2 linked regions of the Panacibacter microcysteis genome follow. The protein of the gene in region 1 interacts with the protein of each later gene in a pairwise test. Links are inferred from orthologs where the notes say so. Each region holds a gene or a part of one and is shown on either strand. Other genes may lie near its edges.

What was found. The genes of interacting proteins can lie anywhere in the genome.
Region 2: the proteins of tpiA (region 1) and pepT interact in binary tests that used the Escherichia coli proteins (3 or more experiments, as listed by UniProt). The link is inferred for Panacibacter microcysteis from one-to-one orthologs.

What each region holds. Positions count from the first base shown.
Region 1 is NZ_JADWYR010000003.1:285,348-290,815, reverse strand. The notes cover bases 1,420-4,373. They hold tpiA (triose-phosphate isomerase), read left to right. Parts: upstream 1,420-2,492; coding sequence 2,493-3,254; downstream 3,255-4,373. Other genes in these bases: I5907_RS20635 (lipopolysaccharide biosynthesis protein), read left to right, coding at 3,930-4,373; I5907_RS20640 (hemerythrin domain-containing protein), read left to right, coding at 3,388-3,858; I5907_RS20650 (putative sugar nucleotidyl transferase), read left to right, coding at 1,420-2,464. Outside these bases: I5907_RS20655 (serine hydrolase domain-containing protein), read right to left, coding at 38-1,267; more of I5907_RS20650, read left to right, coding at 1,301-1,419; more of I5907_RS20635, read left to right, coding at 4,374-5,240; I5907_RS20630 (glycosyltransferase), read left to right, coding at 5,360-5,468. UniProt on the Escherichia coli protein: Involved in the gluconeogenesis. Catalyzes stereospecifically the conversion of dihydroxyacetone phosphate (DHAP) to D-glyceraldehyde-3-phosphate (G3P).
Region 2 is NZ_JADWYR010000001.1:2,159,628-2,164,949, forward strand. The notes cover bases 1,436-4,243. They hold pepT (peptidase T), read left to right. Parts: upstream 1,436-2,121; coding sequence 2,122-3,366; downstream 3,367-4,243. Other genes in these bases: tig (trigger factor), read left to right, coding at 1,436-1,925; I5907_RS08700 (hypothetical protein), read right to left, coding at 3,371-3,631; I5907_RS08705 (SPFH domain-containing protein), read left to right, coding at 3,747-4,243. Also shown: I5907_RS08680 (hypothetical protein), read right to left, coding at 1-121; more of tig, read left to right, coding at 564-1,435; more of I5907_RS08705, read left to right, coding at 4,244-4,670; I5907_RS08710 (MotA/TolQ/ExbB proton channel family protein), read left to right, coding at 4,915-5,322. UniProt on the Escherichia coli protein: Cleaves the N-terminal amino acid of tripeptides.

The DNA.
Region 1 (5,468 bases):
TATTGCTGAAAAATTACTTGTATTTTAGATAACGGCTTTATTCTTCGAGCGTACCGGTATCTGTTTTACCGGTAAAAATGCCCTGCATATCTTTTGCGGTGTATATGTTGCGATTAAGTTTGTTGCCTAACACAATGAGTACCGCGGTATCTTGTACAAGTCTTGTGAAAACGGTGTTGCTTCCGTGCCATTTACCATTGTGATAAATGATCGTATCGCCGTTGTTAAAGTACAAATGCCAGCCAAGGCCGTAGTTGTGCATGGTGCGTTTTTCAAAACTATATGGTTCATAGGCCATTTCGGCGGTGGATTTGCGTACAAATTTGTTTTCAAACAATACTTTGTCCCATGTTAGCAGGTCCCTTGCTGTGCTGTACACATTTTTATCACCATAAGTACAGTCCAGGTGATCCATCATAAACGGTTTGGTTACAGAATATGTAGGATTATAACGGGCAGTATCTGCACTGGAAAAAACGTAAGTATCTTTTAAACCGAGCGGTGTAAAGACGCTGTCTTTCATGTAGGTGGGGAACGGCTTGTTGGTTACGATCTCCACGATGAGCGCCAGCAGCACGAAGTTGGTATTGCAATAATGGTATACACGGTCGGGCATAGCATCTGCAAGCGGCTTATGGGCGATCATATAATTTACAACATCCCAGTTGGTGGCTTTTCTTTTCTTATCCCATGCAGAATCCATAAAGTACAGGTAATTCGGCAAACCGCTGCGGTGGTTCAGCAACATTTTTACCGTAACCCCATGATAAGGCAACTGAGGGAAAAATTTTTGCAGGCTGTCATCAAGGTTTAACCTGCTTTCTTCCCAAAGCTTCAGCACCGTCATGGCAGTAAAAGTTTTGGAGATAGATGCCAGGTGAAACGCCGAATGTTCATCAACAGGCTGCTTTGTTTTAAAATCGTAAAAGCCTTTGTAATCTTCATACAGTATCTCCCCGTTTTTTGCCACGAGAAAGCTGCCGTTAAAACCTGTTGCCACCAACCGTTTATTATAAAAATGCTCTACTGCACTGCCATATCTTTTTACCTCAGCGGCTGTTAACGGCCTGTATAAAGAATCAGTAATATCATTACTTGCGGATGTTAGTTTGCTTTTATTGTCACTACTCTGGCCGCAGCCAAATGCAACAAGAAAAAACAGTAATATATAGATCGATCTGTTCACTTTTATTAACGAGTTATCTGTAATTGGGGAAAGCGGCAAAATAAAAGAAATGAGGTTACATAACTTTGCAATTATCTTCATTCTAACATTTACTTTACAAATTGTGGATAATAAATGAGCATCGTATTATTTGATAACATTGACCGCAAACATTTATACCCGTTGAATAACGCCTGCGCCAATGCTAAACTGCGTACAGGCATCTGTACCGCGATAGAGCGCTGGCAACTGCACGCAGGCAGCAATGTGTACGTGCATACAGATGCTTACCTGGCACCACTGTACGAAACAATTCCGCCGGACATTCATTACTGGATAGATGCTGCCATACTGCCCGATGCAAAACTGGCTGAACGCATACTTGCATTGAAAGAGGGCGAAGCATTGTTTAGCAACAACACACTTGTTGCGGGTTGCGCCAGGCTGGATGCAGCAAAGGTTACAGCCGAAGACCTGCATACATTCTTTACAAAACAACATGACTGTGGCAGCATAAGAAAACTGGTACACGGGTGGGATATTTTTGAATACAACGATGTAATGTTGCGCGAAGATTTTGATCTCCTCCGTCATCAAAAAACTTCTTTGCCAATACCTGCAAACTGCCAGGTTATAAATGCAGGAAACATTTTTATTGAAGAAGGTGCATCACTAAATTTTGCTACAATTAATGCAACTGCCGGTCCTGTATACATTGGCAGGAACGCAGTTGTTATGGAAGGTTGCCTCATTCGCGGGCCGTTTGCAATGTGCAGCGATTCGGTATTGAAAATGGGTGCAAAAATATACGGCGCCACAACGCTTGGGCCATACTGTGTGGCAGGCGGGGAAATAAAGAATGCCGTACTACAGGGCTACAGCAATAAAGCACATGATGGTTACCTTGGCGATGCAGTTATTGGCCGCTGGTGCAATCTTGGTGCAGGTACCAGCAACAGCAATGTAAAGAATACTGGCAGCATAGTAAAGATGTGGAATAAAGTAGCGCACGATTATGTGGAAGCAAATATGAAATGTGGCTTTGTGATGGGAGATTATTCCCGCACGGCCATCAATTCTTCTATCAATACCGGTAGCGTTATCGGCACCTGCTGCAATATTTTTGGAGACGGTCTGCTGCCAAAATACATTCCCGATTTTCAGTGGGGTGGCAAAGGCATAACAAAATATGAGCTGGAAAAGAGCTTCAAAGACATAGACAACTGGAAAAAAATGAAAGGCCGCTCACTTACAGATGCTGAAAAAAAAGTTTTGCAGTATATCTTTGAGACCACATAAAATTAAAAAGAGAAATACAACCATTGTTATGAGAAAACAAATCGCCGCAGCCAACTGGAAAATGAATCTTACAATAAAGCAGGGAGAAGCACTGCTGGATGCAATTATTGCCCAACCGCATTCTCTTGGTGCAGACCAGCAGGTAGTATTTGCAGTGCCTTTTCCATACCTGGCTATGGCACAGCAAAAAGTTGAAGGCAAAAACAATGTTTTCATTGCCGCACAAAACTGTTACAGCAAGAAAAGCGGTGCGTATACCGGCGAAACATCTGTTGAAATGCTGCAGTCAATCGGCATCAGCGTTGTAGTGCTGGGCCATTCAGAACGCCGCGAATATTTCAACGAAAGCAACCAGTTACTGGCAGATAAAGTAAACATTTGTCTTGAGTATAATATCACGCCCATCTTTTGTTGCGGCGAGCCGTTAGACATTCGCGAAGCCGGTACACAAAATGAATTTGTGGCCAAACAACTGGAAGAATCACTTTTTCATTTGTCTGCAGAACAGTTACAAAAAGTGGTTATTGCATATGAGCCTATCTGGGCCATTGGTACCGGCAAAACGGCTACCAGTGCACAGGCACAGGAAATGCATGCACACCTGCGTGCTGTTTTGGCAAAGCAGTATGGCGAAGAAGTTGCAGCCAACACCAGCATACTCTACGGCGGCAGCGTAAAGGCCGGTAATGCAAAAGAAATTTTCTCACAGCCAGATGTAGATGGCGGTCTTGTAGGAGGCGCATCATTAATTGCTGATGAGTTTGTTACCATTATCAACAGCCTTAAATAACAACATGTTTTTTATGTAGCCGGCATTGGTAACTTTATGCAGCTCCGGTTGTGTCACTCACTTGTACGTTCAGCACATTACTGAGCTTTTCGATGCAGCAGCACAACCCTGCTTTTACCAATATCGGCATAGCATGAAAAGACACATACAATTACAACCATTATCAAGACAGCACCACAACGGTTTATTGGCCGTACTGCTGCTAAGAAAAGGGCTCGACAAAGCAGCCAGTCTCAAAGACATGGCTGCTTTTATTTTAACGCTCTGGCAGCAGGATCTTGCTGCACATTTTGCCGCGGAAGAAAATGTGTTGTTGCCCGCTGTACCTGTTACAACAACAACCAAAACAAATATTAAGCGTTTGCTGGATGAGCACCGGCAGATTCGCGGCCAAATCAGTTTATTTGAAAAGAATGCGCCAACCAGTGAAGCTGTAAAAGCATTTGCTGCATTACTGGAACAACATATTCGTTTTGAAGAACGCATTTTTTTCCCGCTTGTTGAAACATTGCTCAGCGAAGCAACACTTGCACACATTGGTGCGGCGCTGCACGAAGACCTGCAAAACACCTGCATGAATTACCCTGTAAAGTTTTGGGAATAACGCAACGGCGTAAATCTTACTTCCATCCTATCTGTAACAAGAGTTGTATTTTAGCAGCATACAGCATACGCATGAATTTTAAAAAGTTACTGGCACAAAGTATTTTCTGGCGTGGGTTTTATTTTTTTTCCATTTTGCTGGTAAACATTTTTTTGTCAAGATACCTGCAGGCAGCAGGTTCTGGCAGTCTGTACTTTCTCACCATTATATTTTCTTTTTCACAGGCTGTACTGGCACTGGGGCTTGAGCAGGGTATTACATATTTTGCCTCGGGTAGTATGATTCCAAGAAACAGGCTTATCATTATTGATGCTGTGTGGAGCATTGTTGCAGGCCTGTTAATGATCGCAATAGTGCGTGTGTACCTTTACTTTGATGATACAATCCAATCTTCTTTAGATACCAACTGGCCACTGTATGGCTTTTTATACATTGCCGGGCAGTCTTTAATGAATTACACAACGGCACTTTATTATACAAAAGAAAATTACCTGCTGCCAAACTTTCTAATTTCGATTGTAAACATTGTGTACGTTTTTCTTATCCCGTCTAAAGATGCGGTAACTACAGCAAAAGAAACAGAACAGGTGATAACGCTCTACTTCTTTACTTTCTTTATCTCGGGTTTAGTTTTGTTGTGCTCGTTCCTGCTATACAACCGCAAAGAAGGAACCTATGGTTTACCATCGAAAACGTCTTTTAAAAATTTCCTGCGTTATTCCCTTACTGCTTTGGGTGCAAATGTTATTTTTTTCCTGGTGTACAGGATAGATTATCTTTTTGTAAATGAAAGCCCGGCCGCAACTGCAGAAGACATGGGCAACTACATACAGGTTGCAAAGCTGGGGCAACTGCTGCTGGTGGTGCCACAAATTATTGCGAGTGTTGTGTTTCCCCGCACGGCCAGTGGCATAGACCGGGAAAGACTGAATGCGGTGATCATGGTAATATCCCGTTTATTCTCGCAACTGTTCCTGTTGCTTTTTACAGGGGTACTTATTTTTGGTAAAGCCTTTTTTATAAAGTTGTTCGGAGAAACATTCAATGCCATGCAGGCACCCATGCTGATACTTATTCCCGGTATATTTTGCTTAAGCGTGCTGGTGCTGTTATCTGCGTATTTTTCGGGTAAAGGAAAAGTAAAGGTAAATGTGCAGGGCGCTGTAATGGCACTGGTGGTGATGGTAGCCGGCGCATGGATGTTTGTTCCCCGATACGGCATTGTAGCGGCTGCAGCCGTAAGCACTGTAAGCTATGCAGTAAATATGGCTTATTCATTGTTCGTATTTTATAAAGATTACCGGGTAAACTTTATCGATTTTTTCAGGTGGCGAAAAGATGACTATTCATGGATAAAGAACCTGCTGGTGAAAGAAAAATAGAAGAGCAGGAACGGGTTTCACCATGCTGCAAAGCGATACACAGTACAAGAGTGCGACGCAACAAAAGCTTAATAGCAGTAATATAGCCCGGCTCCAAAAAATTACCTAATCAATCTATCATGAAAGTGTTGTGGCTGGCAAGCTGGTACCCTAATTTACACGAGCCGTACAACGGCGATTTTATTCAGCGGCATGCCATTGCTGTAGCATCGGTTATACCGGTTGATG
Region 2 (5,322 bases), on another replicon or contig:
TGATAGCGCCGGCGAAAATGGGAAACTTCTCCTTTGCAAAATCTTTGATCACGTCAATCGCCTTGTAGGCCTGGTCTTCTGTTAAACCCTGCGCTTTCAGTTTGTCAATAAGCTCCTGCATGTGGTAATTTTCAACTAAGGTAGGTTGTTTTTTCACCGTACCCTGTAAAAGGATGCCCAAAATACAGCCCCGTAGAAAGCCTGCTTCAAGTAACAACCAAAGAAGTCCAACACCATCGAAGTTAATACCGTTGCTAAAAAATAAAAATAAGAATACCAATGCTTTTGCCTGTTTGCATAAAATCCCTATTTTTGCGCCCCTGTTTGAAAGTTTCAGGAACAGGACAAGCACACAAACCAGGCATTGAACCGGGTTTCTGTACCTTGGGTCTTCTTTGCGGATGTGGCGAAACTGGCAGACGCACTAGACTTAGGATCTAGCGGAGCAATCCATGTAGGTTCGATTCCTATCATCCGCACTCATCTGGTTGACAAGTTGAAAGGTTATGAACAACACCTTTCCGCTTGTCAACTTTTCATAAACAAATATTTCAACTTCACAAATGGCAACTGTTACCAGGGAAAATATCGGTAAACTCACAGACAAACTTACTGTGAAAGTGGCGAAGGAAGATTACCTGCCTGCGTTTGAAAGCAGCATCAAAAAATACGCTAAAACAGCTAATATATCAGGCTTTCGCAAAGGAATGGTTCCTGCAGGGCTGGTGAAAAAGATGTATGGACAAGGAGTTTTCTCAGACGAGGTTTTACGCCTTGTAGAAAAACAACTGCAGGATTATATGGTACAGGAGCAGATTGACATATTTGCCCAGCCACTGCCATTGGAAAATGATGCGAGAATGCTGGATATGAATAATCCTGCAGACTATGCATTTGCTTTTGAAATCGGTTTAAAACCTGCATTCGATATTCACAGCAGTGATATAAAAGTAACCCGCTATGTAGTACAGGTTACTGATGAAATGGTAAATGAAGAAATCGATCGTCTCAGAACACGGCACGGCAAAATGACCGACCCTGAGAGCGTGACAGGTGAGGAGAATGTGCTGAACGTTGATTTTACAGAAGTTGATGCAGACGGTAATGTGGTAGAAGGTGGATTGATAAAGTCCAATTCTTTGTTGGTCAAGTATTTTACAGAGCCTGTTCGTGCTGAATTAAATGGTAAAAAGAAAGATGACACAATTACCATCCAATTAAATAAGGCATTTGCTGATAAAGAGCTGGATTGGGTAATGGGAGATCTTGGTCTTGATAAAAGCAAGGCTTCCGATGCTGAAAAGACATTCAGACTTAATATTACCAAAGTTGGATTTGTTGAAAAAGCTGACCTCAACGCCGGTTTTTTTGAAGCAGTTTATCCCGGTCGCAGCATCAATACTGAAGAAGAGTTTCGCAATGCTGTGAAAGTAGAGATCGAAAACTACTATGCAGCGCAAAGCAGCAACCAGGTGCACGATCAGATCTATCACCACCTCGTAGACCATACCACCATGGAGTTTCCCGAAAGCTTCCTGAAAAGATGGCTGAAAGATGGTACGGAAAAACCAAAAACTGAAGATGAAGCAGAGCAGGAATATCCTTCCTTTGCCAACCAGTTAAAATGGACGCTTATCAGCTCAAAACTCATCAACGATAATAAAATTACTGTTGAGCCAAACGAAATCAGGCAGTTTGCTTTGCAGCAGATTGCTGGTTATATGGGTATGACGAATATTGATGAGGCGCCGTGGCTCGATGAATACGCAAACCGCATGATGAAAGACCAAAAATTTGTGGAAGAGACATACATCAAGCTGCAGACAGAGAAACTGTTCCGCCAGCTCGAGACACAGGTACAGGCTTCCGAAGAGGGCATCAGCGCAGAAGATTTTGCAAATAAACTGCACCATCATCATCATTAATAAATTTTGTACTGACTATAGTAATCCGGGGTTTGTTTAAACTCCGGATTTTTTTTGTGGGTACCAGCTACTGTAACAATGGCATCACCTGTTGCGTCGCAATCCTTTCATCGTTCCTCTTTCAATGAAGCTGCCCCGGCCAAAAGCTTCGTGCAATTAACCTAAATCGTGATATTCGCGTTCTAAATGCTGTTTCATGAAGAATTACAATTTTACAGTTGCTGAAAGATTTATGCGTTACGTGCAGGTAGATACACAAAGTGATCCGGGCAGCAATAACCACCCTTCTACCGGGAAACAAAAAGACCTCAGCCGAATACTGGCCAACGAATTAAAAGCAATCGGGTTAGCCGATGCACATACCGACGAATACGGTTATGTGTATGCTACCATACCCTCCAATACAGACAATAATGTGCCTGTTATTTGCTTTTGCAGCCATATAGATACAGCCCCGGATTGTAGCGGAACCAACGTAAAACCCATCCTGCACAGGCAATATAGCGGAGCAGACATTGTATTACCGGATGATGCTACGCAGGTCATTTCCATCAAAGACTATCCGTACCTTCAAAATCATATTGGCAGCGATATTATTACCGCAAGTGGTTTAACGCTATTGGGCGCCGATGATAAGGCAGGTGTTGCCATCATTATGGACCTTGCCAGCTATCTAAGTGCTAATCCTTCCATTAAGCATGGTACCATAAAAATATTATTTACGCCCGATGAAGAGGTTGGGCAAGGCACAGCCAAACTTGATATATCAAAACTCGGCGCCCATTATGCGTATACACTCGATGGAGGAGAAGCAGGCACTTTTGAAGACGAAACATTCAGTGCAGATGGCGCAAGAATAACAATTAATGGAGTTATAGCACATCCGGGTTATGGAAAAGGCAAGCTTGTTAATGCGTTGAAGATTGCAGGAGAAATACTGGCTGCATTACCGGCGAATGAACTAAGCCCTGAAACCACCAGCGGCAGACAAGGCTTTATACATCCGGTGGCGGTAAATGGCATTGCGGAAAAAGCCACTATAGAATTTATCATTCGAGATTTTGTTACTGCCAATCTTGAAAAACATGAAAAGCGCCTTGAATCAATAGCAGAAGAAGTAATGGCCAGGCATACCAAAGCAAGCATGCAGTTTGAAGTTTGGGAGCAATACAGAAATATGAAAGAAGTGCTGGACCAACACCCGCATGTTGCCGAATATGCAGCAGAGGCTTATCGCCGTGTAGGGTTACCTGTGATTAAAGAACCAATACGTGGCGGCACAGATGGCAGCAGGTTAAGCTTTATGGGTCTGCCTTGCCCCAATATTTTTACAGGTATGCATGCCATTCACAGTAAACACGAATGGGTTGGTGTAAAAGATATGGAAAAAGCTGTAGAGGTATTAACGCATCTCGTACAGGTATGGGAAGAAAAAAGTTAACCAGTTAGAAGATATAAGGATAAATAATCATGCTAACTGCAAAAGCTGTTACAGTACCTAAGAAAAGAATATGATCTTTCTTAAGCGGACGTTTTTCTACAATATAAGTTGTATAAAGAAGGACCAGAACAATTATCCTAATTACATCTGAAAGCCCTTTTGAAAAATGTTCGATAATAACTTGTCTTAACATTTGTTCAATGAAGAACAAAGTCATAGCAAGACTGAGCACTATCTTGGTTTCTTTTTTTATAGATTGTTGCATAAATATCTGGGTTGAAAATTATAATTCAAATGTAATACTTTAAGAAAACCGCATACTAATAATAAAACACATTTCATTTTTCATTACTTATCTTTCCTTTATAAAACTAACGTTTATGGAATTTTTATCCTATTGGTGGGTACTGGTTATACTCTTTATCATTTTTAGCGGCCTTGTAACTGTAAACCAGGGTACCATTGCTGTAATTACCATGTTTGGTAAATACCAGCGCATACTTACACCCGGTTTAAAATTTAAAATACCGGTGATCGAGCAGATATATAAGCGCATCAGTATTCAAAACCGCTCTGTTGAGCTGGAGTTCCAGGCAGTAACTGCCGACCAGGCAAATGTTTATTTCAAAAGCATGCTGTTATATGCGGTAATGAATGCAGATGAAGAGACCATCAAAAAAGTTGCGTTCAAATTCATCAGCGATAAAGACCTGATGCAGGCAATGGTGAGAACGATTGAAGGAAACATCCGTTCATTTGTTGCCACAAAACGCCAGGCAGAAATCCTGGGCTTAAGAAAAGAAATCATAGAAGCCGTAAAATTTGAAGTAGACCATGTGTTGGAAGAATGGGGTTATCACCTGCTCGATCTGCAGATCAACGACATTACATTCGACCAGGCTATTATGGACAGTATGAGTAAGGTTGTGGCAAGTAACAACCTGAAAGCCGCAGCGGAGAATGAAGGACAGGCATTGCTGATTACCAAAACAAAATCTGCTGAAGCAGAAGGGAATGCCATAAAAATTGCGGCAGAGGCAGAAAGGGAAGCAGCCAGATTACGAGGCCAGGGCGTAGCGTTATTCCGCGAAGAAGTAGCCCGTGGTATGAGCATGGCTGCAGAGCAAATGAAGCAGGCAAACCTTGATACCAATGTTATTCTTTTCAGTATGTGGACCGAAGCAATCAAGAATTTTGCTGAGGTTGGTAAAGGCAATATCATCTTCCTGGATGGCAGCCCCGAAGGCATGGAAAAAAATATGAAACAGGTAATGGCTATGATGAAACTGGAAAAGGAAAAATAATCATGCCCATACATGCATAAGTAATGGCGCAGCCGAAGGCTGCGCCATTTTGTTGCCATAAAAATCTACAGATGAACGTAGTGCGACGCAACAGGCGATGCCATGAAAAGCTGAAGCCTGTTACAAAAACATTATCCCCTTTGTGCAAAAGCTTTCTTAAAACACACACACACGCATAATTTATACACACATTGTCCGTTGTTTTGACTTAACATATACTTTAGCAAAAACCTAATTACGTATCATGGGTGTATTATTACAGGTTCAGGACACAGTCAGCGCTGCCATTAATGCTGCCCCGCAAACAGAAAATGCCTGGAGCATTTTACAAAAAGGCGGCTTCTTAATGTACCCGCTTTATCTGCTTTTTGTAGCTACCATCTTTGTTTTTTTCGAAAGGTTTTTTGCAATCAATAAAGCGTCTAAAATTGACGGCAATTTCATGAGCATTATACGCGATAACATTATGACGGGCAACCTGAGCGCTGCCCGCAGTCTTGCAAAAAATACAGATAATGCTGTTGCGCGCATCATAGACAAAGGCATTCAACGTATTGGTAAACCCATTGATGCCATTGAAAAAAGTATGGAAAACGTGGGCAATCTTGAAGTATATAAAATGGAACGCAACCTGTCCATATTATCACTGGTA